3 regions of the Chryseobacterium sp. MIQD13 genome follow, and region 1 is predicted to be linked to each of the others. Evidence: riboswitches for the same ligand, from Rfam matches in the RefSeq annotation. Region 1 holds a riboswitch; each other region holds the start of a gene.
What was found. A riboswitch is a leader RNA that binds a small molecule or an ion and turns the genes downstream of it on or off. The one in region 1 is predicted to bind S-adenosylmethionine.
Positions count from the first base shown of each region.

Region 2: it holds a riboswitch for S-adenosylmethionine, as region 1 does, so the genes downstream of both, ACQWU4_RS11780 (TonB-dependent receptor plug domain-containing protein) here and ACQWU4_RS07685 (alpha/beta fold hydrolase) in region 1, are expected to answer to the same signal.
Region 3: it holds a riboswitch for S-adenosylmethionine, as region 1 does, so the genes downstream of both, ACQWU4_RS08365 (SusC/RagA family TonB-linked outer membrane protein) here and ACQWU4_RS07685 (alpha/beta fold hydrolase) in region 1, are expected to answer to the same signal.

Region 1 covers NZ_JBNWAF010000002.1:125,952-136,838, reverse strand. The annotation lists gene ACQWU4_RS07695 (DUF7619 domain-containing protein) at 1-1,137, opposite strand, end outside; gene ACQWU4_RS07690 (MGH1-like glycoside hydrolase domain-containing protein) at 1,456-4,071, opposite strand; SAM riboswitch class I at 4,258-4,364, shown strand; gene ACQWU4_RS07685 (alpha/beta fold hydrolase) at 4,423-5,361, shown strand; gene ACQWU4_RS07680 (ACT domain-containing protein) at 5,363-6,901, shown strand; gene ACQWU4_RS07675 (O-succinylhomoserine sulfhydrylase) at 7,013-8,173, shown strand; gene ACQWU4_RS07670 (homocysteine S-methyltransferase family protein) at 8,226-9,236, shown strand; gene ACQWU4_RS07665 (fatty acid desaturase family protein) at 9,328-10,419, shown strand; gene metH (methionine synthase) at 10,427-10,887, shown strand, end outside.
Region 2 covers NZ_JBNWAF010000002.1:1,039,048-1,049,934, reverse strand. The annotation lists gene ACQWU4_RS11785 (TonB-dependent receptor domain-containing protein) at 1-494, shown strand, start outside; gene ACQWU4_RS11780 (TonB-dependent receptor plug domain-containing protein) at 678-3,422, opposite strand; SAM-I-IV-variant riboswitch at 3,716-3,814, opposite strand; gene ACQWU4_RS11775 (outer membrane beta-barrel protein) at 3,937-6,159, shown strand; gene ACQWU4_RS11770 (HesA/MoeB/ThiF family protein) at 6,234-6,941, opposite strand; gene thiH (2-iminoacetate synthase ThiH) at 7,080-8,198, opposite strand; gene ACQWU4_RS11760 (thiazole synthase) at 8,213-8,989, opposite strand; gene ACQWU4_RS11755 (thiamine phosphate synthase) at 8,986-9,600, opposite strand; gene ACQWU4_RS11750 (hydroxymethylpyrimidine/phosphomethylpyrimidine kinase) at 9,603-10,346, opposite strand; gene ACQWU4_RS11745 (thiamine phosphate synthase) at 10,319-10,887, opposite strand, start outside.
Region 3 covers NZ_JBNWAF010000002.1:271,192-282,078, reverse strand. The annotation lists gene ACQWU4_RS08395 (LysM peptidoglycan-binding domain-containing protein) at 1-1,056, shown strand, start outside; gene fabD (ACP S-malonyltransferase) at 1,127-2,002, shown strand; gene ACQWU4_RS08385 (GYDIA family GHMP kinase) at 2,012-2,917, shown strand; gene pckA (phosphoenolpyruvate carboxykinase (ATP)) at 3,045-4,661, shown strand; gene ACQWU4_RS08375 (type II 3-dehydroquinate dehydratase) at 4,790-5,197, opposite strand; gene ACQWU4_RS08370 (hypothetical protein) at 5,678-6,925, shown strand; SAM riboswitch class I at 7,183-7,280, shown strand; gene ACQWU4_RS08365 (SusC/RagA family TonB-linked outer membrane protein) at 7,364-10,297, shown strand; gene ACQWU4_RS08360 (RagB/SusD family nutrient uptake outer membrane protein) at 10,316-10,887, shown strand, end outside.

The sequences.
Region 1 (10,887 bases):
TAAATTGTTATTGCAATTGATTGACTGAGGTATTGCTGGATTCACCAGAAGGTCATCACTTATCTTAGGTAATGCAGGACTTACAAATGTTGTTAGCTGATTATAGCTGGCATTCAGATTAATTATTTTAGAAACATCACTGATATTTAGTGAAGTAAGTTGATTATTACTGCAATCAAATTCAATTGATGTAAGTTGGTTAATATTTAAAGCTGTTAAATTGTTATAGCTGCAGTCAAAAGATTGCAATACAAAACTGTCATTACTTATAATCGAAGTCAGTTGATTATGGCTGCAGTTTAAATATACCGTTAAAGGCAGCGTAGGTGAATTTAGCGCTATATTGGGAATTCTTAGAAGCGTTAGATTTGTTGTATCCAGACTCGTTAAATTATTATAGCTGCAATCCAGAAAATTGGTGGTTAAATTGGTGATATTAAGATTTGATATATTATTATGGCTGCAGTTCACACCACCTCTGGGAAATACCAAATAAGATCCGTTGTAATAGATTTGCTCTGTAATATTAAGATTCTGAAGGTCTAATGAAGTTAAATGATTGTAACTGCAATCCAGTGAACGAAGATTGGTACATCCATTTAAAATTAGAGTTGATAAATTACAGTTGTTGGCCTTCAGATTAGCAATATTAATATTGTTTTCTAAATTTAAATAGCTGAGATTACTTTTATTGCTAACATCCAGATCAGTAACTTTTGATTCTTTGAGATTTAAGTATTCAATACTGTTTCCCAGAGCTATATCTGATAAATTGGTATTTGAAGCATCAATCCATTTCAGGCTTGCCATACTGTTCACTTGTAGTGAAATGACAGTATTATGATTAATATCCAGCATTTCAAGATTTGTAAAACCTGTTATACCGTTCACCGAATTAATACCGGAATTACTTAAATAAAGAGCTCCGACCTGATTGGCCTCACTCTGCTGAATTTCCCCGTCACTGTTGGTATCAATGGCAAAATAATTTCCAGTGAGATTTTTTGCAACCGTATTAGTGGAAGAGGCTGAAAGTAATTTGGCTTTAAAATTCGGATCAGGAATACTGATGTTCTGTGATTTCATTCCCAAGCTGAACATTAGGAAAGAAACTAAACAAAATAATTTTGTTTTCATAAATAGTGTATTGGTTTTTTTATTGTGCTTATCACTGCTATCCAAAGAAAATCCCTCTGAGAATAAAGAGCAGTCAATTAAAAAGATAGTAAGCTTAGTCTAAAAATGAATAGTGTGGATTTTGAATAACAAATTGGGTAGATTGCCCGGATTGGAATTTCCTGACTGAGCTGACAGGAAAAAGGAAGAAGAAATATTTTTCATTGTGTGTGTTTTCTCGCGCAAAGGTAGGCAAAAAATAAAGGGTACGATTTTACATAATATATTTCTTGAAACTCGACTTTTAATAAAAAAGCCTCTTAAAAAGAGGCTTTATATTTATACTGTTAATCTAGGTTTCATAAGTTTGGCAACCGTTGCAGTCCATCCCGTCTGATGGGAAGCACCAACACCCCGGCCATTGTCACCATGAAAATATTCAAAGAAAGTAATATAATCCTTAAAATGTTCATCATAATTGAACTTGGCATTACCTCCGTTGAAAGGCCTTTGTCCATCCTCATCCTTTAAAAATAATGAACACAGCCTTCTGCTGATATTCTGTGCTACTTCATCCAGGTTTTTCTTCTCACCGCTTCCGGTTGGGAATTCCACTTTTAAGCTGTTGCCATAGTAAAAATGAAAACGCTGTAAACTTTCCACAATAAGGAAATTGATAGGGAACCAGATAGGTCCGCGCCAGTTGCTGTTACCACCGAACATACGGCTGTCACTCTCAGCAGGAGTATAATAAACTACATTTTCTGTTCCGTGAACAGAGAATATGAAAGGATTTTCCTCATACACTTTTGACATCGCACGGATTCCGTAAGAACTTAAAAATTCATTTTCATCAAGCATTCTGTTCAGAACTTTTGTCAGCCTGTTTTTACGGAGAATACTCATCAGGTGCTTTCTTCCCTGTCCTTCCTCATCCCAGTGGGAAACCAGTTTCGTAAGTTCAGGCTTGTTCTTTAATACCCATTCCATTCTTGCCTGGAAATTCGGCATTTTATCCAGTAAATGATGATCTACAATCTCTACTGCAAACATCGGAATCAATCCTACGATACTTCTCAATTTCAGAGAGACACTGTCTCCGTTACCCAGCTGCAGTACATCATAGAAAAATCCATCCTCTTCATTCCATAAACCTTCTTTTCCATCTCCTAAATTTTCCATAGCTTCTGCGATATACAGATAATGCTCAAAAAACTTAATTGCCATATCTTCATACACCTGATAGTACTGAGCCAGCTCCATGGCAATCCGCATCATATTAAGAGCATACATAGCCATCCAGCTTGTTCCGTCAGCCTGTTCAAGATGTTGACCGTCCTTCAGTTCCATATTCCGGTCGAAAGCCCCGATATTATCCAGTCCAAGGAAACCGCCTCCAAAAATGTTTTTACCGTTTTTATCCTTTCGGTTTACCCACCAGGTAAAATTCAGAAGAAGCTTCTGGAAGACTTTTTCAAGAAACAAAAGATCAGGCTTGCCATTCTGCTTTTCATCAATCTTAAAAACCCGGAAACACGACCATGCATGTACCGGTGGATTCACATCGCTCAGATTCCATTCATAAGCAGGAAGCTGGCCATTCGGATGCATATACCATTCCTTGGTTAACAGTAAAAGTTGCCCCTTGGCAAATTCACCGTCAATGATAGAAAAAGGAACACAGTGAAACGCCAGATCCCATGTTGCATACCACGGATACTCCCATTTATCGGGCATAGAGATAATATCTTTATTATGAAGATGGTTCCATTCCGTGTTTCTTACATATTCATTAAAATTCCTCGGAGCTTCATGGTTTGGGTCGCCTTTCAGCCACTTTCCTACATTGTAATGATAGAACTGTTTATTCCAGAGAAGTCCTGCAAATGCCTGTCTCTGAACATTTCTTTCATCCTCATTAGTTGTTTCACTCTGAATTTCATTGTAGAACTCATCTGCTTCGATAGCTCTTGTACTGAAGATCTCGTCAAAATCTGCAAAAGGCTCGTCCGTCTCATCAGGACATAACCTGAAATCAAAAGTTTTGGATTGTCCTGCTTCAATGATTTCATCAATGATAAAAGAAGCTTTGGTCCCTCTTTTTTCCGGATTTACCGTGTTGCTCCCATAGACAATGTGATCATTGACTCCATCCTTAAAATAAGTGTTTCCCGAATAAGGCGCCCCGTATAATTTAGGAGTATTGGTTTCATTATCACAGAAAGCGCTTTTTGCTGCCAGATTTCTTGAATAGAATTTTTTGATCGAAATACTGTCATGGTTAACGTCAATGCACCCATCATACGAAGCATTCATTTGCCCCTTGTATGTATTGTAGCCCCATTTCCAGTTGTTTCGGAACCACGCAGCCGGAGCTATAACGATGGGAGCATCCTGCTTACTTCTGTTGTGAACAGTTACCCTTGCAAGGATATTATTATGATCCGCCTTACAATATTCAATAAAAATATCGAAATATTCATCGTCATTAAAAATCCCTGTATCAAACAGCTCATATTCAGGTTCCTTTTTGCTTCGTCTTCCGTTTTCAGCAACAAGATCATCATAAGGAAATGCATTGATCGGATACTTATACACCATCTTCATATAGCTGTGGGTAGGTGTATTATCTAAATAATAAAAAATTTCTTTGATATCTTCTCCGTGATTGCCCTGAGGATTGCTTAAACCAAAAAAGCGCTCTTTTACAATTTTATCTTTTTTATTCCAAAACGAGAAAGCAAAACAGAAAATCTGCTTCACATCAGAGATTCCTGCGATCCCTTCTTCACCCCATCGGTAAGTATAACTTTCAGCATTATTATGGTTTGCGTAATGCCAGGCATTTCCGTTCGGGCTGTAGTCTTCACGCACATTTCCCCATTGCCGGTTGCTGACGTACGGACCCCAGTTTTTCCATTTAGAATCTTGTAATCTTTCTTTTTCAACAGTCATATTTCATCATTTTTCAAGTACGAAGTTAGTTTTTTTGAAAAATAATTCCAATTCCTTCCACCTGAAGAATTATTAACATACCGTTGAAACACTTATTATTACAGCATTTTTTAATATTAAATATTTTTTTTGAAAAATTTAAAAGAAAAAACATATCTTTGCAGTGCGTTCATTCAAATATTGAAAATGTTATCAAGAAAGGTTGAGGGATTAGACCCTATGAAACCTTAGCAACCCTTTGCGCAAGCAGAGAAGGTGCTACGTTCTACCAATTTATTTTGGACAGATAACTCACTGAAGTTCTTTTCAGCCATTTCCTGTGGCATTTTCAATTGTATTAAAATAATAGAATTGAAAACAGAACTAAACTATATTAATCTTTCGTATCACACCCATTCCAAAAAGGAATGCCATATCCCGTTGACCTATCAGATCTTCGGGAAAGACTTGTTTTCAGCACCCATTATACTGGTTAATCATGCTTTGACCGGAAATTCAAATGTTTCCGGAGAAAAAGGATGGTGGAAGCAGTTAATTGGTGAAAATCAGGTAATTGATACAAATAAATATACTGTTCTGTGTTTCAATATCCCCGGAAACGGATATGATCATTTTTTAATTGACGAATACGAAGATTTCACACCATCAGATATTGCAGAAATATTCCTGAAAGGTCTTGAAGCTTTACATATCAAAAATTTATATGCCATTATTGGAGGTTCTCTCGGAGGAGGAATTGCCTGGGAAATGCTTGCCAAGCAGCCACAGCTGGCGGAAATTTTTATTCCCATTGCCTGCGACTTTAAAACCCATGACTGGCTTCATGCACAGTGTCTTGTTCAAAAATTTCTGTTGAACGGAAATGATGAACCGCTGCAAAAAGCAAGAATCCATGCTATGTTGTGTTACAGGACACCTCAATCCTTAAATGACAGATTTCAAAACAGATACGATCTTGAAAATCAGCGACTTGAGTCGGAAGACTGGCTTGTGTATCATGGAAATTCATTAAACGAAAGATTTAGTTTAAAATCTTATAAATTGATGAATCATTTGCTGATGAATATCAATGCCGAAGAACATCAGCTTGAAAAGATCAGTGCCCGAATGCACCTTATTGCAGTAGATACAGATTTATTTTTCCCTGCTTCTGAAATCCGAATGTGCTTTAAGCAGCTGAAAGATAAAAATAAAGAAGTTTTCTATCATGAAATAGAGTCAATTCACGGGCATGATGCCTTCTTAATGGAATACGAACAATTAAATACTATCATAAAAAATATTTTGTAGAATGAGAAATGCTAACGAAATAAAGTTTTTAAAAAACAGATCAATCATCAAGTTTGAAGGAGAAGATTTCTTAGGGGAAATCGGGATCGACGGAAGAATTTTTAAGGCGCTTACTTTGGCGCGTATCAGTGTAGGAGTGATCTCCCAGCAGGCTATCGAAAACGGAATTTCAATTCTGGTCAATGAAGCTGATGCAGAAAATGCAGTAACCTGCCTGATCGATGAGTTTGAAGCAGAAAGAAAATCCGGGAAAGTTTCCCAGATCTATAGTATCAATAATGTTTCCGTACTTGGTTTTGTAGCGGAAGATTTCAATAAAGTACTTGCAGAACTTGCAAGGAATAATGTATTTCCGCTTCTTCTGAATCAGGTTGCAGCTGAGAAAAGAGTTAATATTGTAGTTACCTCTTCCCAGGATGAGAAAACGAAAAATATCATTGAATCCGAAATATTCAAAAAACCTAAAACTGTTCATCTGGCGATCATTGGGCACGGGAATGTAGGGAAAACTTTAATAGACCAGGTTTTACAGTCTTCCGAAGAAATCAGAAGACGTAAAAAAATAGACCTTAAAGTAGTTGCGGTTGCCAATTCAAGAAAAATCGCATTTAACAAAAAAGGTTTCAATGAAGGCTGGAATGATGAGGTTTTAACGGCAGAACATCCGTCAAATGTTGAAGAGCTGATCAATTTCTCAAAAGAAAATCAGCTGGAAAACCTGATTGTAGTAGACAATACAGCAAGCAAAGATTTTGTAAAGAACTATCATGCATTGGCTGAAAACGGCTTTGATCTGGTTTCATCCAATAAAATTTTCAACACACTGCCAATTGAAGAATACCGTAAACTAAGATATACGTTGAGTAAAAACAACAGACGTTATCTTTATGAAACCAATGTGGGAGCAGGCCTTCCATTGATTGATACTATAAAATTATTACACCTTTCAGGAGAAAATATTACCAGAATAAAAGGGGTATTCTCCGGATCATTAAGTTACATTTTTAATAATTTCTCTGTAAGAAACGATAAATTCTCTACAATCATTGGGGAAGCTATGGAGAAAGGATATACAGAACCTGATCCACGCGAAGACCTTTCCGGAAATGATGTAGCAAGAAAACTTCTGATCCTTGCGAGGGAACTGGATCTGATTAATGAATTCCAGGATATCAATATTCAGAATTTAATTCCTGAAAATCTTTTGTCCGTTGATAAAAATGAGTTTATCTCTAGGCTGGATGAGCTGGATGAAGAATATCAGAAAATCAAAGAAGGGCAGGAACCGGGGCATGTGCTTCGTTATGTGGGCGATCTTCATGGTGACCTTCAGAAGGATAAAGGCCAGCTCGATGTAAAATTGGTTTCTGTACCGGGAAGCTCAGCTTTAGGACAGTTGAAAGGTTCAGATTCTATTTTTGAAATCTATACGGAAAGTTACGGTGAAAACCCGATTGTAATCATGGGAGCCGGAGCCGGAGCTCAGGTAACAGCGAGAGGAGTTTTCGGAGACATTTTAAGAGTAAGTGAAACGAAATAAATTAATGTAACAAGATAACAATTTAACAGTTTACCAATGATTACATCTGAGCGAAGCGAAGAATTTCATTGTTCCATTGATACACTGTTCTATTGGTAAATTAAATATTTTATGGAAAATTTTGAAACATCAGCGATAAGAACCCAGACTGAAAGAACTCAGTTTGATGAACATACAACGCCGCTATATCTTACATCAAGCTTTATTTTTCAGGATGCGGAAGATATGAGAGCAAGTTTTGCTGAAGAAAAACCTAAAAACCTGTACAGCCGTTTTTCAAATCCGAACGTGACTGAATTTACAGATAAGATTGCAAAAATGGAAGGTGCAGAAGCAGGATATGCATTTGCAACGGGAATGGCTGCTATTTATTCAACATTTGTTGCTTTATTGAATGCAGGTGATCATATTGTCAGCTGCCAGTCAGTATTCGGGTCTACACATACTTTATTTACAAAATATTTCCCGAAATGGAATATCGAAACTTCCTATTTCAAGGCAGAGGATGCTGGGAACGTGGAACAGTATATCAAGCCTAATACAAAAATCCTGTACCTTGAAACCCCAACTAATCCGGCAATTGAAATTCTGGATCTTGAGTTTTTCGGGCAGATTGCCAAAAAGCACAACCTTATCTTTATTGTAGATAATTGTTTTGCAACACCTTATCTTCAGCAGCCGATTAAATATGGTGCAGATGTTGTTGTCCATTCTGCAACGAAGCTTATTGACGGGCAGGGAAGAGTGTTGGGTGGAGTAGCAGTAGGAAAAGCTGATCTGATCAGGGAGATTTATCTTTTTGCAAGAAATACTGGTCCGGCTATGTCTCCTTTTAATGCATGGGTATTGTCAAAAAGTCTTGAAACATTGGCTATCCGTGTTGAAAAGCATTGTGAAAATGCACTTAAAGTAGCAGAATTTTTAGAGGACCACCCAAATGTAGAATTGGTAAAATATCCATTCTTAAAATCCCACCCGAGTTATGAAACAGCCAAAAAGCAGATGAAGCTTGGCGGAAATATCGTAGCCTTCGAAATTAAAGGAGGAATAGAAGGCGGAAGGAACTTCCTGGATAAAATAAAACTGTGCTCACTTTCTGCCAATCTGGGAGATACAAGAACCATTGTAACGCATCCTGCATCCACTACGCATTCAAAACTGACCGACGAGGAAAGAAATGAAGTAGGAATCACAGCAGGTTTGGTACGTTGCTCCGTAGGTCTTGAGCATGTAGATGATATTATTGCAGATCTTAAACAGGCTTTAGATTAATTCAGAAAAAGCACATTTTTGACAACAGAAATGATTAGCCAAAATTTAAAAAATGAAAAATTCAGAACAACTATATAAAGCTTTATCCGAAAGAATATTAATTCTTGACGGAGCTATGGGAACCATGCTTCAACGCTATAAGTTTGAAGAAGAAGATTACCGTGGAGAGCGTTTCAAAGACTGGGAACATCCTGTAAAAGGAAATAATGACCTGCTTTCTCTTACACAGCCTCAGGCGATTGAGGAAGTTCACAAGAAATATCTGGAAGCCGGAGCAGACATTATAGAAACCAATACATTCTCGGGAACCACAATCGCCATGGCAGATTATCATATGGAAGATCTGGTATATGAACTGAACTATGAGTCAGCAAAGATCGCCAGAAAAGCATGTGATGAATATACAGCACAAAATCCCGATAAACCCAGATTTGTTGCAGGTTCCATAGGACCTACAAACAGAACGGCAAGTTTAAGTCCGGACGTTAATGATCCCGGTTACAGAGCGATCACCTTTGAAGAATTGAGATTAGCTTACAAGCAGCAGTCTGAAGCTTTATTGGATGGTGGTTCCGACATTCTTCTGGTAGAAACCATCTTCGATACACTGAATGCAAAAGCAGCTTTATTTGCTATTGATGAAATTCAGGAAGAAAGGAATATAAAAATTCCGATTATGGTTTCAGGAACCATTACGGATGCTTCGGGAAGAACACTGAGCGGGCAGACAGCTGAAGCATTCCTGATCTCTGTTTCACATTTAAACTTACTGAGTGTAGGTTTCAACTGTGCACTCGGAGCAGATCAGCTGACACCTTATCTGGAAACTTTAGCCCATAATTCAGAATTTTATGTTTCAGCTTATCCGAATGCCGGACTTCCCAATGCTTTCGGAAAATATGATGAAACACCGGAAGATATGGCAAGACAGATCAAAGAATATGTGGAAAAAGGACTGATCAATATTATAGGAGGATGCTGTGGAACAACTCCTGATCACATCAAAGCTATTGCAGATCTGGTAGCCGGATATTCCCCAAGGAAATTGAAAAAATTTGCATGATTTATATAAATCAATAGATTTTTTTAATTGAATATGAGGTAAGTGCTTGATTATAAATGTTAACTTTAAGTGAGTCACAAAATTTAACATCATGGAAAAGCCCAGTTACTTAAAAAATTCAGACGATATAAAACTTTTTAATGAATTAAGAAAAAGAGTGAATCAGCGTATAGAAGGAATTCCTGAAAACAGAGATATTTATATTCAGATCAAAGCGGTTATCCTGCCTTTGGTCTATTTTGCGTTGTATTTCTTTGCCTTATTCAATGCTGACAAATCCTGGATATATGTCGGAAGTTTTGTTCTAATGGGAATTGCTTTGGTGCTGATTTATTTGAATCTCATCCATGAAGCGGCTCATAACAATATTTATAAAAGCAAAAGATTAAACTCACTTGTACTGCATATTTTCGACTTTATAGGAGCGAATTCATATATCTGGAAAAAAAGACATATTGCCAGTCATCATGCGTACCCGAATGTAGACGGATGGGATACGGATATAGAACAGAGCGGTCTGCTTTTAATCGTTCCATGGGTTAAAGCAAAAGGTGTTCAGAAGTTCCAGCACAGGTTTTTCTTTCTGGTATATCCTCTTTATCTTTTTAATTGGATGTTCATAAGAGATTTCAGGGACTTTTTTGATAATGAAAGAGTGATTTTAAAGACTCAGGGTTCAATTCCTGTTATCGAAAAAGTAAAAATGGTAAGCTACAAACTGTTTTATTTCTTTTACCAGATTGCAGTTCCTATCCTGTTTTTTAAAGTATCTGTAGGACTTGCATTGGGAGCATGGGTTCTTCAGGTGATAGCAGCAAGTATTTTTGCGCTGTTTGTGCTGTTGCCCTTACATCCGCTTCCTGACAATGCTTTTCCAAAACTGGATTCAAAAAACGGACTTCCGTTCAGCTGGCTCCGTCACCAGTTTGAAGTAACTAATGATTTAAAAGAGAATAACTGGCTGGTGAGAAATATTTTGGGGAACTTTAATTTCCATGTGGCCCATCATCTTTTTCCGAATTACAGCTATATGTATTATAACGAGATCACAGAAGAGATCGAAGAATTTGCAAAAGAACATGATTTAGCCTATAAAAGATTTCCAATTTTTACCGCTTTAGGCAAGCATGTGGATTTGCTCAGGCAGAATGCAAACAATGCCTATTATATTTTAGAAGAATAGACAAATAATGAAATATTTAAGATTATCCGGCCTTGAGCCCCTTATTATAACCCCTGAAAGCAATTTCATCAATGTTGGTGAAAGAACCAATGTTGCAGGGTCCAAAAAATTTTTAAGACTTATAAAAGAAAAGAAATTCTCTGAAGCCCTTGATATTGCCCGTCATCAGGTAGAAGGCGGTGCCCAGATTCTTGACGTCAATTTCGATGACGGATTGATTGATGGAAAAGCTTCCATGATTAAATTTCTGAATTTAATAGCCTCAGAACCGGATATTTCAAGAATTCCGATCATGATAGACTCTTCCAAGTGGGAGATTCTTGAAGCAGGACTTCAGGTAGCACAAGGTAAATGCGTAGTCAATTCCATCAGTCTTAAAGGAGGTGAAGAAGAATTTATCAAACAGGCAAAAGCGGTTAAAAGATATGGTGCAGCCGTAATCGTAATGGCATTTGATGAAACAGGTCA
Region 2 (10,887 bases), 910 kb from region 1:
ATTTCTGGGGATTGAACGCTTCTTATACCGATACTTTTTTCAGATTCTGGGAAACCAGCATATCTATGAATGCTTCTCTTCAGAATTCAACTGTATTCAATATTGAGGCAGAAACACAGAAAGGAAGTTCATTCAGCTATTCCGTCAACAATACATTTACTTTAAATAAAAATAAAACCTTTGCCCTATTCCTGAATTACAGCCACAGCCTTCCCTACAAAAATGTAAACTCCTATTTCAATGTTTTCCCTGAACTGACTTCAGGATTAAAGTTTTCCCTTATGGAAAAAAAACTACAGATCAATGCAACAGTTACCAATATTTTCGCACAAAGATACCGGGGAACCTACTATTTTAAAGACAATACCCAGCATATGGATAATTACTGGGACGGCAGAAGTTTCCGTTTAAGCGTCAATTATACCTTTGGAAGCAATAAAAAGAAAATCAGTAAGAAGAATATCAATTTCGAGGAAAAAGACAGGGTACAATAATATTTTAAACCATTAAGATATAATAAGCTGTTAAGAATATTAAGAGACTTTCCTCAAAACACAGGAAATCAGAATGATGAATCTCAACTATACTTAATTCCTTAAATCTGCTTAATGGTTTAAAGGGTTCATAAAATAAAAACAGAGATTTTATTCTCTGTTTTTTATTTGTCTTTATTTACTTTAGAATTTAAATTCCACTCTTGCAAAAAGGAAACGTCCTCCGATGCCGTATTGGGAAACCTGCCTTGAATATACAAATTGGTTATCGGCAGTCAGCGAACTGATATTGGGACTTTTGGAAGGCAGTATATTGAATATATTATTACTTCCTATCGTCGCCGAAATATTTTTATTGAAATCATATCCTACGGAAAGGTCCGTCACAAAGCGTTCATTTAAAACAAAGTGTTCCCTGCTTTCGGTAACGCCGTCAAAATTGGCATCCAGCACATCAGCATCTGTTACTTTTCCAAAATAGGAATTTCTAAGGGAAATCGTAAGCGCAGCAAGCCTTAAAGTGTTGGCAAGAGTAGCTTTGATACGCGGCACGGCTTCTTCAAAATACACCCTGTTAGGTTCGGAGAAATAATTATTGATCTGGCTCACCAGTTTAGGTGAAGCATGAATATCTCCAATTCTTCTGGTCTGATTAAGGTTAAGTCCAAGATTATTTTCCAGAGAAATCCCTTCCGAAATTCTTGAGTTCTGGGAAACAGTGATATCTAATCCTTTCGTTTGTGAATCCACTGCATTGGCAAAGAAATTCGCAGCACTGGCTCTGGCCAGATCGAAAGCTCCTTGCAGAACCGCCTGGTCTGATCCGGGTGCAAAATTTCCTTCAGGACGGTAGAATAAATCTGTAAGCACTACTCTGTCCTTAATCTTTATAAGATAAGCATCTGCTGTAAATACTAAACTCAAAGACGGGATCTTCCATGTAATGCCTGTGCTGTAGGACTGTGAGGTTTCCTGCTTTAATTTCGGAATTCCCAGTGCCTGAGCCGCCTCAGAATTATTTCTGAAAGTTCCTACCTGCGTTGTCTGCCCTTTCTGAATCAGTGTAGACGTAGAGCTATAGTAAATCTGTGCCAGAGAAGGTGCCCTGAATCCTGTGGAAACCGCTCCTCTCCAATTAAAATTCTTAGCCAGTTTTACATTTGTTGCCAGTTTATAGTTAAAAGTAGAACCGAAGTCTGAATAATTTTCAAAACGTACAGCTCCTTCCACTAACCACCAGTCGGTTGGCTCAATTTCAACATCAGCATAGGCTGCAATACTGTTTCTGCTTCCGGAAACCGCATTATCAGGGCTAAATCCAGGGAAAACCTGTGAACCGGCCGGCCTTATATTTCCAAAAAAATCAGTTGGTTTTTCATTATCAGGAGTAGCTGCTGTTACTACGTGTCCATATATATCATAAGAAACGTAAGAATTTTCTTTTCCGGCATTTACTTTATAATTTTCATACCGGTATTCCCCTCCAAAGGCAACATTTAAGCCATGTAAAACATCATATTTTTTTGAGAAATCCAGATTCAGAGTATTTTGTAAAAACTCTGATCCTCCTGCTTCAAAAGTTCTTGGAGAGCTGTCTCCCAGAGATGCATTAAATGTATTGACAACACCAAAATTAAAAGCATTCTTTCCAAAAGTATTACTCAGATCTACATTCCAGCCGTTCCATTTTCCTTTAATTCCTCCGGCTAAGGAATAATCATTTACACTTGCTTCAATCTGTGGTAAATATCCATTGGGTGTAACAGCATTGATATTTCTTTCTGTGTTTGGAAGCCGGAAAAATCCACCTGCATTTCCCAAACGGTAACTGTAACCTCCAAAGGAATATACTTTCCAGTCTTCATTTACAGGAATTTCGGAATTGAAAAAAAGCTGCGCTGACTGTAATTTAGACTGTCCTGCCCTCAGGCTGAAATCTTTTCTTTCCAGGCCTCTGTATTTAAGCTCCTGGTCCGTAAAATCCTTTCCTAATAAGCCTTGTAATGCTGTTATACTGTTCGCACCTGCTATCTGGTTTTTGAAATCCTGTGAAAAGTAATCAACCTGTGAAGCATACTGCTTAACAGTATTGATAATTTGCTGAGTATTGGAAGTGTTGGTTATATTTTTATACAACCCGTCAATATTAACTCCATTCTGCAAAGCCCTGTAATTAATAGCATTATAAGCATTGAAAATATCTCCCTGACGTACTCCTGCTCTGGAATACGGGTCACGGTACTGCACTGATCCTGTAACATTGATAAAACCTTTGTCACCAATTTTAGCTCCATAATTTAAATCTGCAGAAATAGTCTGCCCATCTATTCCGCCAGTGAAATTGTTTGCTGCAGGCGAAGCATATCCTCCTAAAAACACCTGACCTGAAAGTCCAAGCCTTTTTTTAAGGCCTAAGTTCACCACTCCTGCTATAGCATCAGAACCATATTGTGCAGAAGCCCCGTCTCTCAGCACTTCAATTTTCTCTAGTGCAAAGGCAGGAATAGCATTAAGATCAGTTCCCACAGAACCTCTTCCCGGCGTTAAAGTAACATTGATCAGAGAAGACTGATATCTTCTTTTTCCATTAAGTAAGACTAAAACCTGATCCGGGCCAAGTCCTCTGAGAAGGGCCGGATCTACAAAGTCAGTCCCATCATTCACAGTATGTGAAGTGGAAGAGAATGAAGGTACGACGTAATTGAGCGCCTGGCTTATATTATTAACCGGACTTTGTCTCAAAATTTTTGAAATATTGATGATATCTACAGGAACAGGAGTTTCCGTAAGAGATCTTCCCGATCCTCTTGATCCAAGAATTACCACATCATCAATCTTTTTAGATGAAGCAGAATCCGTTTGTCCAAAGTAAAATGCTGATATAATGGTTGCTGATGCTATGATTATTTTTTTGTTGAAAGTATACATGTATTTTCTATTTTATTATTACTGATTGTTTGGTTGGTCTTTGGCAATAGTATTCCTGTAACCTATTATTTAAGGTTACGATCAAAAGCCAGAATGTTTTTATTATTTTTTAAAGAAGTCTAGAAACAACAACACATGCGCATGTGGAAATGGCATGAAAACAGGTCAGAATAACAAAGTGATACTTCATGATCTGAAAAACGAAAATTTAAATTGGAAATGTGTTTCCCCTTGTCTTTAAACATTGATTTTATTTTTTTAAAACAAAAATTTCAAGATGGGAAGAAAAATAGAGAATAAACATTTTTTCCGGGCATGCCGGCTTATCTATTTCAGCACCTTGCTTGTTTTTGCAGGTTGCTATCCCATCTATGAGATTCTTGATAATTACGTGGCAAAGATATAAATATTTCGGAAATAAAAAAATAATTGCCTAAAAATTTAACTTTTCGCAAATTTCACCGTAACAAATCAATGTTTTTTACGTCTAACTAAACAGTAGTAAAAAAACATTATGAGAAAAACTATATTCGCGCTGTCTTTGCTTGCGTCTTTTTTTGCCTATTCACAGGAAAAAACCAATACCAGTCCGGACAAGGAAAAACAGATTGAAGGTGTTGTGATTACCAAAACTAAAAAAGCCGTTGAACAGAAAGCAGACCGTACTATTTTTGATTTTTCTGAACAGCCACAGCTCAATAACGGCAATGTTCTGGAGGGGATAAAGAAACTTCCGGGACTTGTAGCTACAGATATTGCCGGGATGATGTACCAGGGAAAAATCCTGGATGTTTATCTGAATGGACGGCCTTTAAATATTACTTCGAACGAACTGAATTCTTTTCTTGAAGGGATGCCTGCCAACTCAGTGGACAGAATTGAAGTGATTACCCAGCCCGGAGCAGAATTTCCTGCCACTTCAGGAGGTGCAATCATGAATATCATTACGAATAAGAATGCCAATAAGTATTTAACGGCAACGTATTCGGGAAATTACTCGTTTACGAATTACGATAAATTCAGAAGCAGAACCACTAATTCTCTAAACCTGAATGCCAGAAATAAATTTTTCGGATGGCAGCTGAACGTAGGCCAGAACTATCGTGAAAGTATGCTGAACGGAGATCAGGATGTGCTTCTTCATAATAATACAGACAGAATAGGGCGTGGTTATTTCGCAAAGGCAGGTGTAACCTTTGATCTGGGACAGGACAGATTATTATTGAATTACGATATTTATCACAATAACAATGACAATTATACGCTAAGTAACGGTATAGGAGACAGAACACCGGATAACAGTCCCTTAGGCTATTACCTGAGAGATTATGATTTTACTTCTTCAGATATTGCCCATACCAACAGTGTAAGACAGGAAGCTGTAGCGACTTATCAGAAACGTTTTGCGGATAAATCTCAAAAGCTGGATTTCCAGTTTGGATATACGAAAGCATATACAAAGTTTGGACAAGACAATGTATTTCTCGATAAAACATTCCAGGAGCCGTTTGAGCCCCTGCCCAGATATGTTCTCGGAAATGTGCTGAGCAATAATTCGGATATGAGAATTGCTAACTTTAAAATTGATTATTCCCAACCTATAAAGCTTCTGGATGGAGGGAAAGTTAGTTTGGGAGGTTTGTATGAGAGACAGGATTATGATACGGAAAGCAGAGGCCTTACCAATCTGGAGTATCAGAGACAAACGGCTTCCACTTATCTTGAATTTCAGGCGAAACTGAAAAAATTTGATTTTACCTTAGGAGCCAGAGCAGAAAACTATGATATCTCCGGGATTACAAGAGTCATAAAAGATGATGCTGTATTGGAAAGGGATTTAACACCTTTCAATAAGTTCAAACTTTTCCCGAATGCCAGTGTACAGTATAGCCTGATGAACCAGGTATACATTGCCGCTAACTACAACAAAAAGATCACTCTGCCGAGTATTTCTGCCCTGAATCCGAACAATGTTATATTTGGAAGCCCGAATACACAGGTAACGGGTAACCCAGATCTTCAGCCTACCATTTTCGACAACTATGAATTGAAGGTTTCCGCTTTTGATTATGCTTTCATTGGATACAGTGTAAGTTCTGCAAAGGATCAGGTGGCACAGATCATTATGAAAGACGGTAAGAACCTTTACAACAGACAGGTGAATATCTCGAATATGAAAATTCACAACTTCAATGTAGGTCTTCCGATTCCGTTTATGATTTTCAGTAAGCCGATGAGCGAGATCATGAAGTTTAATTTTAATCCTGATAAGATTAATTTCATGTACCTGTATGCAGGTTATCAGAAACATGATATTGACAATTTGAACAATAAAGGGTTCTGGATCTTTAATATCATGACTCAGCTGCTTTTGCCAAAGGATATCAAACTGACGGCCAACTACAGCTATCTGACACCAAAAGCAGGATATTTCTACTTTACTGCAGACAAACCGTTCAATAATAACCTGGATATCACACTGACGAAAAAATTTATGAATAACCGCCTTACGGTTTCTGTTTTCGCAAATGATATTTTCAACGGACAGGTGATGCAGGTTTATTCTAATCCGCCTGAAGGACAGTCTGTAATGATCAGAAGCAAATATGATACAAGAAATTTCGGAATTTCTATTAATTATAAAATTCCTACAAAAAATAAACTGGCTAAAGAGGATCCGAATATCCTGAACCAGACTAAAAAAGAAGACACTGGTGTAATGCAGCAAGGACAATAATTTTTAGGATTAAAAAACCATAAAATGAGGCAGTAAAGTAATTTTACTGCCTCATTTATTTAAAACAATATAATTTAAAAATCTATGGTCTGGAACCTCCAATCCAAAGTATCAATAAGGGTAAGCTTATTAGATTCTACAGGTAGCCCGGTGATGATCTTTAAAACCTTCATAGCCATCATACTTCCTACAATGCCGGGAAGTGCCCCCAAAACTCCGAGACTGTCACAATCCGGCATATTTTCATCGAAAGGAGGCTCCGGAAAGAGATCTCTTAGATTCTTACTTCCGCTGTAATTGAAAACAGCAACCTGTCCTGAAAACCCCAATATGCTGCCATAAACCAAAGGTTTTCCTAATTTCACACAGGTGTCATTAATTAAATACCTTGTTGTAAAATTATCGGAACCATCCACAATAATATCGTATTGCGAAAGGATTCCTTCGGCGTTGGAATACTCAATTTTTTTATCAATCCCGGTAAATCTTACCTGCTGATTCAGGTTTTTTACAAAAAATTCAGCACTTTCAACCTTGGAATTTCCGACTGTATTTTCAGCGTGAATGATCTGCCGGTTCAGATTGTGAAGCTCTACCTCATCAAAATCTGCCACACCCAGATTTCCAACCCCAGCCGCTGCGAGATACTGAATAACCGGACTTCCCAAACCTCCTGCGCCAATGACAAGTACTTTGGAACTGATGATTTTCCGTTGCCCTTCCAGCCCTATTTCTTCAATAAATATCTGCCGGCTGTATCTTGTAAAAATATCTTTGCTCATCTAGTAATTATTTTGAACCATTAAGGTTTTTTAAGGGATTAAGAGATATTCAGGTGAACTTTGCTTTAAGATCTAAAAATCTCGTGATTTTTCTTAATTATCTTAATAGCTTCAATATTCTTAATGGTTATATTCTTTTTAAATTCCGCTGTATGCAGGATCCCAGTCTTTCATTACAGGATCATAGCCAGCTTTTCTGATGATACTTTTTACTTCTTCCATGCTGCGTTCGTCACTGGTTTCGAACTGTTCCAGGGACTCAACGTCTACTGCATAACCTCCCGGATTTGTTTTTGAAGCGGCACTCATCGTTGTAGCTCCCAATGAAATGATATGATCTCTGAATTTTTCGTTTTCCCTGGTAGATATTGAGACTTCCAGATCCTCATTCCATATTCTATAAGCACAGATCAACTGAAGCAGGTCTTTATCTTCCATAATAAAATTAGGCTCGATAATCCCTTCCGCAGGTCTGAGCCGGGGAAATGAAACCGAAAATCTGCTTTTCCAGTAGTGCTTCTGGAGGTAATCAATGTGAAGAGCGTTAAAAAAACTGTCTACACGCCAATCTTCCAGTCCAAGCAAAACTCCCAAACCTATCTTATGAATTCCGGCCCTTCCTATTCTGTCCGGTGTATCCAGCCTGAAATGGAAATTTGATTTTTTTCCTTTGGGATGATATTCTTTATAGACTTCCTGATGATAGGTTTCCTGATAAACCAAAACCGAATAAACGCCTTCATGATGCAGCTGCAGGTATTCTTCTTCGGATAACGGCTGGACCTCAATTGAAATATTGGCAAAATGGGGTTTCAACAGCTGTACTGCATTCAAAAAGTAAGAAATCCCCACCGTTTTATTGGCTTCACCGCTCACTAACAGAACGTGATTGACTCCCATCGATTTCAGAACAGAGGCTTCTATCATCAATTCCGTATCGGAAAGGGTTTTACGCCTTACGTTATTATCAAGGCTGAAACCGCAGTAGGTACAGATATTCTGGCATTCATTACTGAGATACATCGGCGCATACAGCTGAATGGTTTTTCCAAATCGTTTCTGGGTAAGCTGACGGGTCATTGTTGCCATCAGCTCAAGTTCTGTTGCAGCTACAGGGGAAAGCAGGTTTAAAAAATCGTCTAAAGTTTTATGCTTCTTATGAAGGCTGTGCAGAACATCAGCATGGGTTACTTTTTCGAGCTTAGTTTTTACTTCATCCCAATGATAGCATTCAAAAACATCTTTAAAGCTTTTCATTATTTTTTGCTTTATTATTCAAATAAAAAGGAGGTCAGAGGACTTGATGCTTCAGCGTGATCTGCTATTGCTCCGAGACCTGCTTCAAATGCTCTTCTTCCGGCAACAACTCCTTCTTTAAAGGCTAAAGCCATATTTACTGGATTTCTTGCCACAGCAATTGCTGTATTCACAAGAACGGCATCTGCTCCCATCTCCATTGCTTTTGCAGCATCTGAAGGTGCCCCGATTCCGGCATCTACAACAACAGGAACATTGCTTTGGCTGATAATGATTTCCAGGAAATCCAGTGTTCTCAATCCTTTATTGGTTCCGATGGGAGCTCCTAAAGGCATTACGACAGCTGTTCCGGCATCTTCAAGACGTTTGCACAAAACCGGATCGGCATGAATATACGGCATTACGATAAATCCAAGTTTGGCCAGTTCTTCCGTGGCATACAGGGTTTCAATGGGATCGGGAAGAAGATATTTCGGATCGGGATGGATTTCTAATTTTACCCAGTTGGTTTCCAGGGCTTCTCTTGCGAGTTGGGCGGCCAGTACAGCTTCTTTTGCAGTTCTTGCTCCTGAAGTATTGGGAAGAAGATGAACGCTGGTCTCTTTTAATGAATCCAGTAACCCGTCTTCTGCGACGCCGGAATCGATTCTTTTCAACGCCATAGTGACCATATCTGTTCCTGAAGCTATGACTGACCTTGCCATTTCCTGCAGGTTTCCGAATTTCCCGGTTCCTAAGAAGAGTCTTGAATCGAATACTCTGTCAGCTATTATTAATTTCTGATTGTTCATATCATTGCTTTTTTAAATTCTTTGATAACAGCAGGACGGTTAGTGATTTCTCCTGAAACTGCAGCACCATATATTCCGATCTGCTGAAGAAGTTCAATATCCTGAAGGACAACACCTCCAATTGCAAATATTTTCGGAACTGAGATTAAATTTTCTCTTAAATGTTCAACAATATTCTGATAGTCTTCAAAGCCTAAGACAGGGCTTAACTGCTGTTTTGTTGAAGTAAATCTTAATGGTCCCAAACCTATATAATCACATGGTTCATTAATCCTTTGAAGAACATCTGAAATAGTGTTAGCCGTTCCTCCTATAATTTTATTTTTACCTAAAACGTGTCTTGCAATTTCAATGGATACATCTTTTAAGCCCAGATGGACACCGTCTGCATCAATGTCTTTCGCAATCTGCACATGATCATTAATGATACAGACCGACTGATATTCTGAGCAAAGTTTTTTTGAAATTTCACAAAGCTGAAAAAATTCACTTTCATCAGCATTTTTCCAACGGACCTGTACCCATTTTATACCATTATCTAAAGCTTTCCGGATATTAAATTCCTGTTCCTCCCTGGTGAATCCCTGAGATATGTATTGTAATTTTTCCATGATTAAACTAAATGAAAACCCAATAAAGAAGGGTTACTCTTTAAAAAATTTTCTATATATACTTTTCCTTTACTGCACGCTGTTTCCAGACTTTCTCCTTTAGCGATCCAGCCTGTAATGGCAGAAGACAGCACACACCCGGAACCGTGCTTTGGATAATGATCCGCAGGTTTACCTGTACCGGGCTCCAATACAATTTCTTTTCCGCTCCCGATCAGGATATCTGTCCCGGTTTTATCATTTCTATGGCCTCCTTTAATCAGCACGGAACAAGAGTTTCCGGAGTGATCTAAAAGATCATATAAAACACCATACTCATTATAATTAGGTGTAATAAGGTCAATTTTTTTTAAAACATTTTCCAAAAGAAACAGCGTTTCCAGATCAAAAAAAGAAAACTCTGATGTACTTTTCAGCACCGGATCCCATATGATCTTTGCTTCAGCACTATGAGACCGTATAGTTTCTACAATTTTTTCAAGAAATACAGCATCTTTTACCACTCCAATCTTTACTGCCCGGACAGGATACTTTTTCATCAGAACATTTATAGATGATAATATTTCGTCTATGGGTCGCCATTCTATGCTTAAACATTGGGATTCTGTCTGAATAGTCATCGCTGTGCAAATACCCAGTCCCATTACTGTAAGCTGTTCAAATGTTTTTATATCAGCTAAAATACCTGCCCCACCTGAGGGATCAAATCCCGCAATGCTTATAACGAAAGGGCGTTCTGTCTGCATTTTTTGAATGTATTTAAAGGTTGATTACTTTCCCAAACTGCACCCAGAAGCGCTACTCCATCTGCTCCGTTTTCAAATGCTTTACAGATATTGTTTTCATTAATTCCTCCCAGTGCAATTAATTTTACGTCCTGATTATTCCTGTATTTAATATCCTCCATTACAGTTGATTCTTCCCCATATCCTTTTTTAGAGATACTGGGAAAAACCGGGCTGACAAATGCATATTCCCATTCCTTTTCCAATTCATTATAAGTTTCAATATCATGAACAGAAGTCGAAATAATGTTTTGTTCTGCATAAGCTTTATAAGTTCCAACATTTCTATCAGCTTCTCTGAAATGAAACCGGGAAATATGATGATCCTTCCCCAAATCATAATATCCGTGCAGTACCAATTGAGGATAAAACTCTTTATGAATACCAAACAGGAAATTTTTCATTTCTTCCCGGTTTATCATAGGTTTTCTGATATGAAGCAGATCCAAACCTTCCTGAAACATCTGGTTGATGATTTCCATTTCATTCCGAACTAATGTTT
Region 3 (10,887 bases), 150 kb from region 1:
GGAATGGTCTTAAAGATCAAAAAGCAGGATCCGGCTTATGTGAAGAAAAGCGGCGATGCATTAAGCGTTGTTTTAATGCTTCCTTTCGGATACAGTACCAATGAAACCCAGTACAGATCAATGGCACTGGATTTCCTTACCGGAGCTAAACTTGCTATTGAAAGAAATGCCAGAGGAGGACAGAAGCTTGATATTAAAATTGTGGATTCCGGGAACGAAGCCTCATTTAAAAACTCAATGGCCCAGATCAATCCGGAAAATACAGACCTGATTATTGGCCCATTCTTTAAATCTAATGTAATTGATGTTCTTGATTTTACCAAAAATCAGAAAATCCCGGTTGTTGCGCCTTTTGCCAACTCGCCGGAACTATACAATTATAACAACCTGATTATTGTTGAAACCAATGATCAGACTTATGCAGATAAAATAGTTGAAGAAGTAAAAGCTGTTTATTCAGATCAGAAAATTTATGTAGTGGCAGACAGCAAAAAAGAAATTGCAAACTACATTAAAGGTGGTCTTGAAAAAGCAGTTAAAAATCCAAATATTATCGTCGTTAATTCTCCTTCAGAGATTCAGCTGGATCAGAATATGATGACAGGACAATCCGCTCCGGTTATTGCCATCCTTGCCAGTGATAATGATGCTGCAGGAGAAGCTTTTGCCAACAAAACAATTGCTCTTTCCAAAGAAGTACAGGGAGTGAAAGCCTTCAGTATGTATTATTCTCCTGTTTTTGAGAAGAAAGTAGATGATCTGAGCCAGGCAAGCCTTGTATATCTGATGGACAGAAAGATCAATACAGACGGAAGCTTTGAAAAAGAAATTCTGGCAGCTTACAAAAGTAAATACTGTAAAACACCTCCAAAATATGCAATCGTAGGTTTTGATGTGGTGAATGATATGCTGACCAGAGAAAATAAAAAAGGAGAGATCTTTAAACAGATGAATAAAGTTCAGACCCAGCTTGCTACTAAGTTTGAATTTGTGAAATCTAAAGCAAATGGAGCTTACGTAAATACCGGATACCGTGTAATTAGACTAGTTCCTTAACCTATTTGTGCTTTTTTAAAGGAATATTTTTAACATTATCTTTATATTTGCATAATATTTAAATCAATACATGAAAGCACTTGTATTTCCTGGGCAGGGTTCTCAGTTCGTAGGAATGGGAAAAGAATTATACGATTCCAGAAAAGACATTAAGGACTTAATGGAATATGCCAACGAAATTTTAGGTTTCGATATTCTTTCCCTGATGTTTAATGGTACGGATGAAGATCTGAAGAAAACAGAAGTTACCCAGCCTTCAATATTTATACATTCAGTAGCTGCTTTAAAAGCAGTAAACGGTCTTGGAGCCGAAATGGTTGCAGGACATTCATTAGGCGAATTTTCAGCTTTAGTGGCTAATGGAGTTCTGTCCTTTGACGATGGTTTGAAATTAGTATCCGAGAGAGCAAAAGCTATGCAGGAAGCCTGCGATATCAATCCAAGCTCTATGGCTGCAATTTTAGGTCTTGATGACACTAAAGTTGAAGAGATATGTTCACAAATCAGCGGTATTGTAGTACCTGCTAATTATAACTGTCCTGGCCAATTGGTAATTTCAGGAGAAACAGCAGCTGTAGAAGAAGCTTGCATAAAACTTAAAGAAGCGGGTGCAAAAAGAGCATTATTACTTCCGGTAAACGGAGCATTTCACTCCCCGTTAATGCAGCCGGCACAGGAAAGACTGGCAGCGGCAATTGAAAATACAAAATTCAGAAAAGCAACTATTCCGGTATACCAGAATATTACAACTACAGCAGTAATTAATCCTGAGGAGATCAAACAAAATCTGATCGCTCAGCTTACAGGTCCTGTAAAATGGACGCAGTCTGTTCAGAATATGATCAAGGACGGAGCATCTAATTTTGTAGAAGTAGGTCCCGGAAAAACCCTTCAGGGACTGATCAAGAAAATTGATCCTTCTGTAGATGTTGCTTCTGCAATCTAAATAAAAAATATGAGCGGAATATTTTCACCGGGAAAGCTTATGCTTACTTCAGAATATTTCGCAATAGACGGAGCTCTTGTCCTGGCGGTACCTACCAAGCTTGGACAAGAGTTTTTTTTTGATGAAAAAGACGACCGGAGATCTCTGATATTTTGGGAAGCGCATCATCAAAACAAATTATGGCTGAAGGCTGTCATTGATTATAAAAACTGGCAGATCCTCGAAACCAATCTTCCTTCAAGCGCTGAATTTATTCTTAAAACCTTAAAAAATGTTCAGCAACTTTCTAAAATCAAATTCAAGAACAGTTTTACTTATCATCTGAAGACCAATCTTCAGTTTCCCGCAGACTATGGACTTGGAAGCAGTTCTACACTCATGAATAATTTGGCGGAGTGGGCTGGTATTGATCCTTTTCATCTCAACAGCATTAGTCTGGGTGGAAGCGGTTATGATATTGCGGTTGCAAAAGAGAAATCAGCTATTCTTTTCCAGAGCAAACCTGAAATAAGTTATGAGAAGGTTGATTTCAGTCCGATGTTTAAAAATGAACTGATTTTTATTCATTTAAATCAGAAGCAGGACAGCAGGGAAGGAATCAATTTTTACAAGTCAAAATCAAAGTCCCAAATACTCGTTGATGAATTTTCGGATATCACAAAGAAAGTTTTGTTATGCGGTGAATTGGAAAATTTTTCTCAATTGATGATGATTCATGAGCAAAAAATATCAAAATTCCTTGAAATTCCTACAGTTAAAGAAAAAAATTTCACAGACTGCCCTGTTTTTGTTAAAAGTTTGGGAGCCTGGGGCGGAGATTTTGTGATGAGTGCCAAATTTCATGGCTATAAGGACTATTTTTGGGGAAAAGGTTTTAATACTGTTTTTGAATGGTCTGATATAATTAATTTATAATCAGTAATTTACAGCCAGGTTTTTTTATTTGCCATTCTGACTTATATCATTATATTTAAACCACCTTTAACAAATAATTAATATTAATTTTGTTGAACCCAATAAAGAAATAGAAAATATAAGTAAAATGAAACACGCTAAAATCATCCAGGATTTAGAAAAATTAGGGATTAAAGGAAATTATGAACTCGTCTATAACCCGTCTTATGAAGAGTTATATCAGGCTGAGGTAGCTCCTGAAAATCAAGGCTTTGAAGAAGCTGAGCTTACAGAATCTGGTGCAGTATCAGTAAAAACTGGAATTTTCACAGGTCGTTCGCCTAAAGACAGATACATAGTTCAGGATGATGTTACAAGAGACACAATTTTCTGGGACGGGAAAGTAAACCTTCCTACAACAGCGGAAAATTTTGATTCTTGTAAAGGATTAGTGCTGAACCAGCTTTCTGAGGCTAAAAAGATCTATGTAGTTGATGCTTTTTGTGGTACCAATACAGATACAAGACTAAAAGTGAGGTTCATCGTTGAAGTAGCGTGGCAGGCGCATTTCGTTACTAATATGTTCATCCGTCCGTCTCACTACGAATTAGAAAATTTCGGGGAGCCGGATTTCACAGTAATCAATGGTTCCAAAACAACCAACCCGAACTGGGAAGCTCAGGGATTAAATTCTGAGAACTTCATTATGTTCAATCTTACCGAAAAATTACAGATCATCGGAGGTACATGGTACGGTGGTGAAATGAAGAAAGGGATGTTTGCAATGATGAACTACTATCTTCCACTAAAAGGAATGGCTTCTATGCACTGTTCTGCCAATGTAGGTGAAGGTGGTGATGTCGCTCTTTTCTTCGGTCTTTCCGGAACAGGAAAAACAACTTTATCCGCAGATCCTAAGAGATTCCTTATCGGTGACGATGAGCACGGTTGGGATAACAATGGAGTATTCAACTATGAAGGTGGATGCTATGCTAAAGTAATTGACCTTTCAGAAGAAAAAGAGCCGGATATTTTCAGAGCAATCAAAAGAGATGCACTTCTTGAAAATGTAGTGGTAAATAACGGTGTTGCTGACTATAAAGACGGATCTATCACTGAAAATACAAGAGTATCTTATCCTATTTATCATATCAACAAAATTGTTCTTCCTTCTAAAGCCGGACATGCTAAGAAGATTGTTTATCTTTCTGCTGATGCCTTCGGAGTATTGCCTCCGGTTTCTATTTTAGATGAAAACCAGGCACAATATCACTTCCTTTGTGGATATACTTCCAAACTGGCTGGCACTGAAAGAGGAATCACTGAGCCTGAACCATCTTTCTCTCCTGCATTCGGAGAAGCGTTCCTTACCCTTCACCCAACAATGTATTCTAAAACATTGATCGGGAAGATGAAAGAACACGGTGCAAAAGCATATTTGGTAAATACAGGATGGAACGGAACCGGAAAGAGAATTTCTCTGAAAGATACAAGAGCTATCATTGATGCCATCATTGACGGTTCTATTGAAAATGCTCCTAAAACTCAGGTTCCTATCATGAACCTTGAAATTCCTACACAGCTTCCAAATGTTTCTGAAGGTATCCTGGATCCTAGAGAAACATACAGTAATGCTGCAGAATGGGAAGAAAAGGCAAAAGATCTTGCTGCAAGATATATCAAGAACTTTGAACAGTACTGTGATACTGAAGAAGGGAAGAAGCTAATTGCTTCAGGTCCTCAGCTTCAACAGCAGACTATCTAATATAACAAAAGCCTCATCATTGATGAGGCTTTTTTATTTAATAACTTCAATCCTTCCGAAATATTTATTTCTATTATTACAATGTCATGCTGAGCGGAGTCGAAGCATCTGTTTTCTAAATTCCTGGTTTATTTCAAACTTAAAATAGCCAGTCTGTACCCATCCATTCCAAAACCGGACAATACAGCATCTGTATTGGCTGCCGTTACAGATTTCTGTCGGAATTCTTCCCTTTTATAAATGTTACTGATGTGAACTTCTACTTTGGGTTTTTGTATATTTTTTAGGCAGTCTGCTATTGCATACGAGTAATGTGTATAAGCTCCGGGATTAATCACCAAAGCATCAAAATTATCCTCCTGAAGTCTGTTAATGATTTCTCCCTCAATATTAGACTGATAATAGCTGATCTCATGATATGAGAATTCAGTCTCCAGTTTTTTCAGATAATCTGCCATGGAAATTGTACCGTATATTTCCGGCTCCCTGGTGCCCAGTAAATTAAGATTTGGACCATTAATGATAAGAATTCTCATTTGAAAAATTTATTCAAAGATAAATAATTTCTCTGCATATTAATTATTAAGTGTCATAGATGTTTGGACAGAAATTCTGGTATAATCAATCCGTATCTATTTTAAACTCCCTGTAACTCTCATTTAAAATTTATAACATAAATAATTAAAGACATTTCAAAAGAAAGATATGTTGATAAAACCTATGATCTGTTAATTTTTATGTCGATTGATTTTTTTTATCACTAAGGTTAATTGGTTCAGTGGAGTTATCTAAATGAATTTTTATAAATCATTGGTTTAATTTATTGACTTTCAGTTTGATATAGATTTAAGTTATTTCCCGTTTTTCACTTATTGAATTGTTTTTTTTATCTAAGCCGGAGAATAACTTTGCCAAATGTTTATTCAAAAAAATCTCATCGAAATGAGTAAGGATGACTTGATGAAAGGATTCCCTGCAATAACTTTTATCAATCTTTAAACTTAAATAATTTGAAAATGAAAAAAACAATATTACTTTTTGCAACCATTGCTTCTGGTTTTATTTATTCACAGGTTGGAATCAATACGTCAAACCCACAGGGGATTTTCCATGTAGATGGTTTGAAGGATAATCCTGCATCGGGAGTTCCAACTGCTCCACAGGGCTCGAATGATTTTACTATAACTTCCACAGGCAGAGTCGGAATTGGAACCACTGAACCCAATGCTTCTGCAATTTTGGATGTCAATGTAGACGGACTTGCCGTTGGAAGCAAAAAAGGACTTCTGGGTCCGAAAGTAGCTTTAACTTCTCAAACCGATCAGGTTACCATTCCTTCGCCGGTAGCAGGACTGCTTGTGTATAATTTAGGAACCGGAGGACTTGGCTATACGGGTTATGTATTCTGGAATGGCACGGAGTGGAGAACATTTAATAACGGGTCTCTTGCCCCCGGAACTTTAGGAGCTATTACCTGTAACGGAGTTACACTTTCGCCCGGAACTTATACTGCCGGGACACCTTATACCGGAACAATGAATGTTCCTTATACAGGGGGAAACGGGGGAGTGTATGCTGCACAGACTGTAGGTCCTGTAAACGGGCTTACTGCAACGCTTCCTGCCGGGAATTTCAATGTAGGATCAGGAATACTTAGCTATACGGTTTCAGGAATGCCAACTGCTTCCAGTCCTACACTGACTACTTTCCCGATAAATATTGGTGGGCAGACCTGTAGTGCAACGGTAGGAGCTGGAGCTGTGATTGCGCCTGGAGAGCTTGTGTATTATCACTCTTCAATTCCCCGCCAGACAACATCATTTCTTTTAAGCCAATTCCTTAATGATCTTCCGGTAGTTAATAATACTTTCAGAGTCGATGCTTTTATTACTTCTCCTAATGCGTTTGATGGAAATGGAACTTCTACTAATTTTGATCCGCGTCTTTACAATATTACCACCACCAATGCGAAAGTATGGGTTTCTGAGGTGTCTACCCATACAGGTGATTCACGTGGTGCTAATTTTTTAATTTTCCCAAATAATTACGCACAGTTTGATGATGGGGTTTATCTTACCTATGGAAGAAATGAGACTGTTACATTTGATATTACAACTGCGGATAACAAATGGTACAGGGTTTATTATGCATTGCGTATAGATAACAAATCTTATACAAGTTCGGGTAATGCCAGCGTTACCTCAGATTCTAATACATTAGACAATACATTGGAAGTTTTTGTTTCCATACAGAGACTGTATTAATACTTGAAATTAATCTTGGAAACATTAAATGGCGCCTTATGGCGTCTTTTTTTATTTCAGTATTTTATAAAATATGCATCATTCAATTATTAATAATGATATATCTCATGTTTGAAGATTTCATAATTCGTTAACTGCTTGCTGTGAGGGTTTTTAATTAAAAATTAAGTTAATTTTTGATAATATTTAGTAAAAAATTTTAAAGTCTACTTGTTTTGTAGACTAATTGTTTTTAGATTTGCAGACATATTTCGATCGGCTTATAAAGAAAGATGGAGGGAACTGACCCTGTGAAATCTTAACAACCTGCCCCTGCGCAAGGTGTTACATTCAGCCTTTAAAGGAAAAATAAGCATTTGGTTAATCGTATTTATCGATGCCCTTTGCTGACTTTTCTGCAAAGGGTTGATTTTTAATATACGATAAATAGAATTGATTATGATTAGCAAAAATTTAATTGCATCTAAGGTTTGGATTCCTCCTGTTGCTGTGTTTTTCTTAGGAATTATCAGCGTAAATGCACAGGAAGTAAAAGCAAAAAAAGATACAATCAACGAAAAGGAAATTGATGAAGTAGTAGTAATCGCTTATGGGAAAGCCAAGAGAACAAGTTATACAGGTTCAGTAGCTACCATCTCAAGTGATAAGATCAATAACAGACCTGTTACCAATATTACAAAAGCTCTTGAAGGGCAGGTTCCCGGAATACAGGCGGTAAGTGCTTCAGGACAGCCGGGTTCTACAGCTTCCATCAGGATCAGAGGAGTAGGGTCGATAAGCGCTTCCAGCGATCCGTTATGTGTGGTAGACGGAATTCCTTTTGACGGAAATATCAACTCTATCAGCCCGAATGATATAGAATCTATCAGTGTTTTGAAAGATGCTACGGCCAGTTCACTATACGGTTCAAGAGGAGCCAACGGAATCATCATTATCACCACAAAGTCCGGTAAAAAAGGGGAATCCAGAATCAATTTTAACATCAGTCAGGGATTTTCCGGCAGAGCCGTAAAAGATTACAAACAGGTAAGTACAGACGAATATTTCCAGCTGTATTGGGAAGCCTTGAGAAACGGCTATAAATCAGGACAAATAACTTCACAACAGGCAGGACAGATGGCAAGCGATAATCTTGTGAATGCTTTGGGAATAAACCCTTACGGAGCCGGATTTCCAAAACCTGTAGGAACAGACGGGAAGCTTCTTCCGGGAGCAAAGCCTCTATGGAATGACGATTGGAGGGATATTCTTCAAAGAACGGCATCCAGAAGCCAGGTGGATTTCGATATCAGTGGAGGAAGTGAAAAAAGTAATTACTTCTTTTCATTAGGCTACCTTGATGATAAAGGAATTGCCATCGAATCAGGATTTCAAAAATTTTCCACCAGATTAAAGATCAATTCCGAAGTTAAAAAGTGGTTGAATGCAGGGGCAAATCTAAGCTACACCAACAGTATTCAGCAGGCACCACCTTCTTCGGATTCCAGAACAGACAATATTATCAATGCAGCCAGAGTAATTCCGTCTTTCTATCCTTATTACGAAAGAAACGCTGATGGAAGCTACGTTTTGGATGCAGAAGGAAACAGGATTTATGATTTCGGGAAATACAGACCTACAAGTGCTTTACAAAACCAGAATGCCGCTGCAACTCTGCCTTTGGATAAAAACGAAAATAAAGAAGACAATTTTTCAGGAAAAGGATTCTTAGATTTTACTTTTCTTCCCGAATTGAAATTTAAAACCAGCTTTTCAGTTGATCTTGTGAATTACAATGGCCATTATTATTCAAATCCCCTTCTTGGTGAGGGAAGCGAGATTGGCGGTTCAGTAACGAGATCAAACAGCCGGACACTTTCTTATACAACGAGTAATATTCTTACTTTTGACAAAAAAATCGGGAAGCATCACCTTAATGTTTTGGGAGGTCAGGAATTTTATAAATATGATTACCAAACGATATCCGGTTCCAGGAGCCAGTTCTCCCTTCCATATTATTATGAACCTGATGCTGCAGCCCTGTTGGGAAGTTTCAGTGGAAACAGTGACAAATTTTCTTTGTTGAGCTTTCTGGGAAGAGCAGAGTATGATTTCAATAATACTTACTTTTTATCCGTATCAGGAAGGGCGGACGGTTCTTCAAGATTCTTCGAGGATAACAGATGGGGGAAATTCTGGTCAGTAGGAGGTTCATGGAAAGCTTCCAATGAAGATTTTATCAAGAACCTGAATATTTTCAACCAATTAACGCTTCGTGCAAGTTATGGAGGTCAGGGAAATGATAAATTGCGAAGACCAAATGGATCTTCACTTTATTATGCTTATCAGGAGCTGTACAGATTTTATAACAACCTTGGCGAACCGGGAACCGTTCTTGAAAAAGTACAGACGAATGATGTGAAATGGGAAACCAATCTTAATTTAAACCTGGGACTTGAGTTTGCCATCCTTAATAACAGAGTTAAAGGAAACATCGAATATTTTAAACGAAAAAGTCAGGATCTTTTATTTAATATGCCGGTTGCCCCGTCTTTGGGAATCAGTGATTTTCCTTTCAACGTAGGAACGATACAGAATACAGGTTTTGAATTCTCATTGTTTACGACACCGATCAAAAATGATAATTTCCAGTGGAATGTTGATGTAAACCTGAGCACTTTAAACAATAAAATTACAAAACTTCCCAAAGGGTCTGTAATAACCGGAACAAAGCGCCTTGAGGTAGGTGGTTCCATCTATGATTTCTTTATTCCTGAATGGATAGGCGTAGATTCTTCCAACGGGAAACCTCTATGGAGATATATTTACCAGGATGCGAACGGAAATACAGTAGACGGAACAACTTCGGAATATGCAAAAGCTACAAAAACAATTCAGGGATCTGCATTGCCAAAAGTAACAGGAGGAATTACAACAAGTATTGCCTATAAAAATTTTGATTTTTCAGGACTTTTGACATTCAGCATTGGCGGAAAGATCCTTGATACAGATTACACATCACTGATGAGCAACGGAAGCGCCGGAGGGCGTGCGTGGAGTGCAGAAATGCTGAACAGATGGACTCCTGAAAATCCAAATACAGATGTTCCTGCGCTAAGCACCACTACGAATAACTGGACCTCTACTTCTTCAAGGTTTTTATATTCCGGAACCTATGCAAGACTTAAAAATGTGAGTTTAGGGTATACACTTCCATCAGATTATTTTGAAAAATTGGGACTGAAAAAATTCAGGATTTATGTTCAGGCAGAAAACCTTCTGACTTTTTACAAACATAAAGGGATGGATCCTGAGCAGGCACTGGATGGAACCACTTATTACAGATATCCTGCCATGAGAACTATAACTTTCGGTCTTCAGGCAACTCTTTAACTTTTTAAAATTGAAACAATGAAAAAATTAAAATATATATCTTTTGCCCTGATTGCAGTTTGGTCGCTGACAAGCTGTCAAAATGAACTGGAAACGGCTCCTACAGACCAAGCTAATGGTGAAGAGGTTTTCAAAACGGCAGAAAGTGCAGAAACGGTAATTAACGGAGCCTGGGCGAAATTGAATGATGATGGACCCACTTTCGCGAATATAGGATATTCAACGGTTTTGAGGACAAGTGATGCTATGGGAAGTGATGTTGCGGTTCTTACCAATAAGTATGGTTTCGCGTCTGCATACGCTTTTACGGAAATGGTGAACAATACTGCTTCCCGGTCACAGTTTATATGGTCTGCACTGTATTCAACCATTAACAATATGAATAATGTGATCACCCGTATTGATCAGACAGAAGGAAGTCAGGAGAAAAAAGACCAGGTAAAAGGGCAGGCTAAAGCATTGCGTGCTTTCTGTTATCTGAATCTGGCCAGTTTTTATCAGTTCAGCTATCTGAAAGACAAAACTGCATTGACCGCTCCAATCTATATGGAACCTTCAACAATCAGTACTGTTCCAAAGAAAAGAGCAAG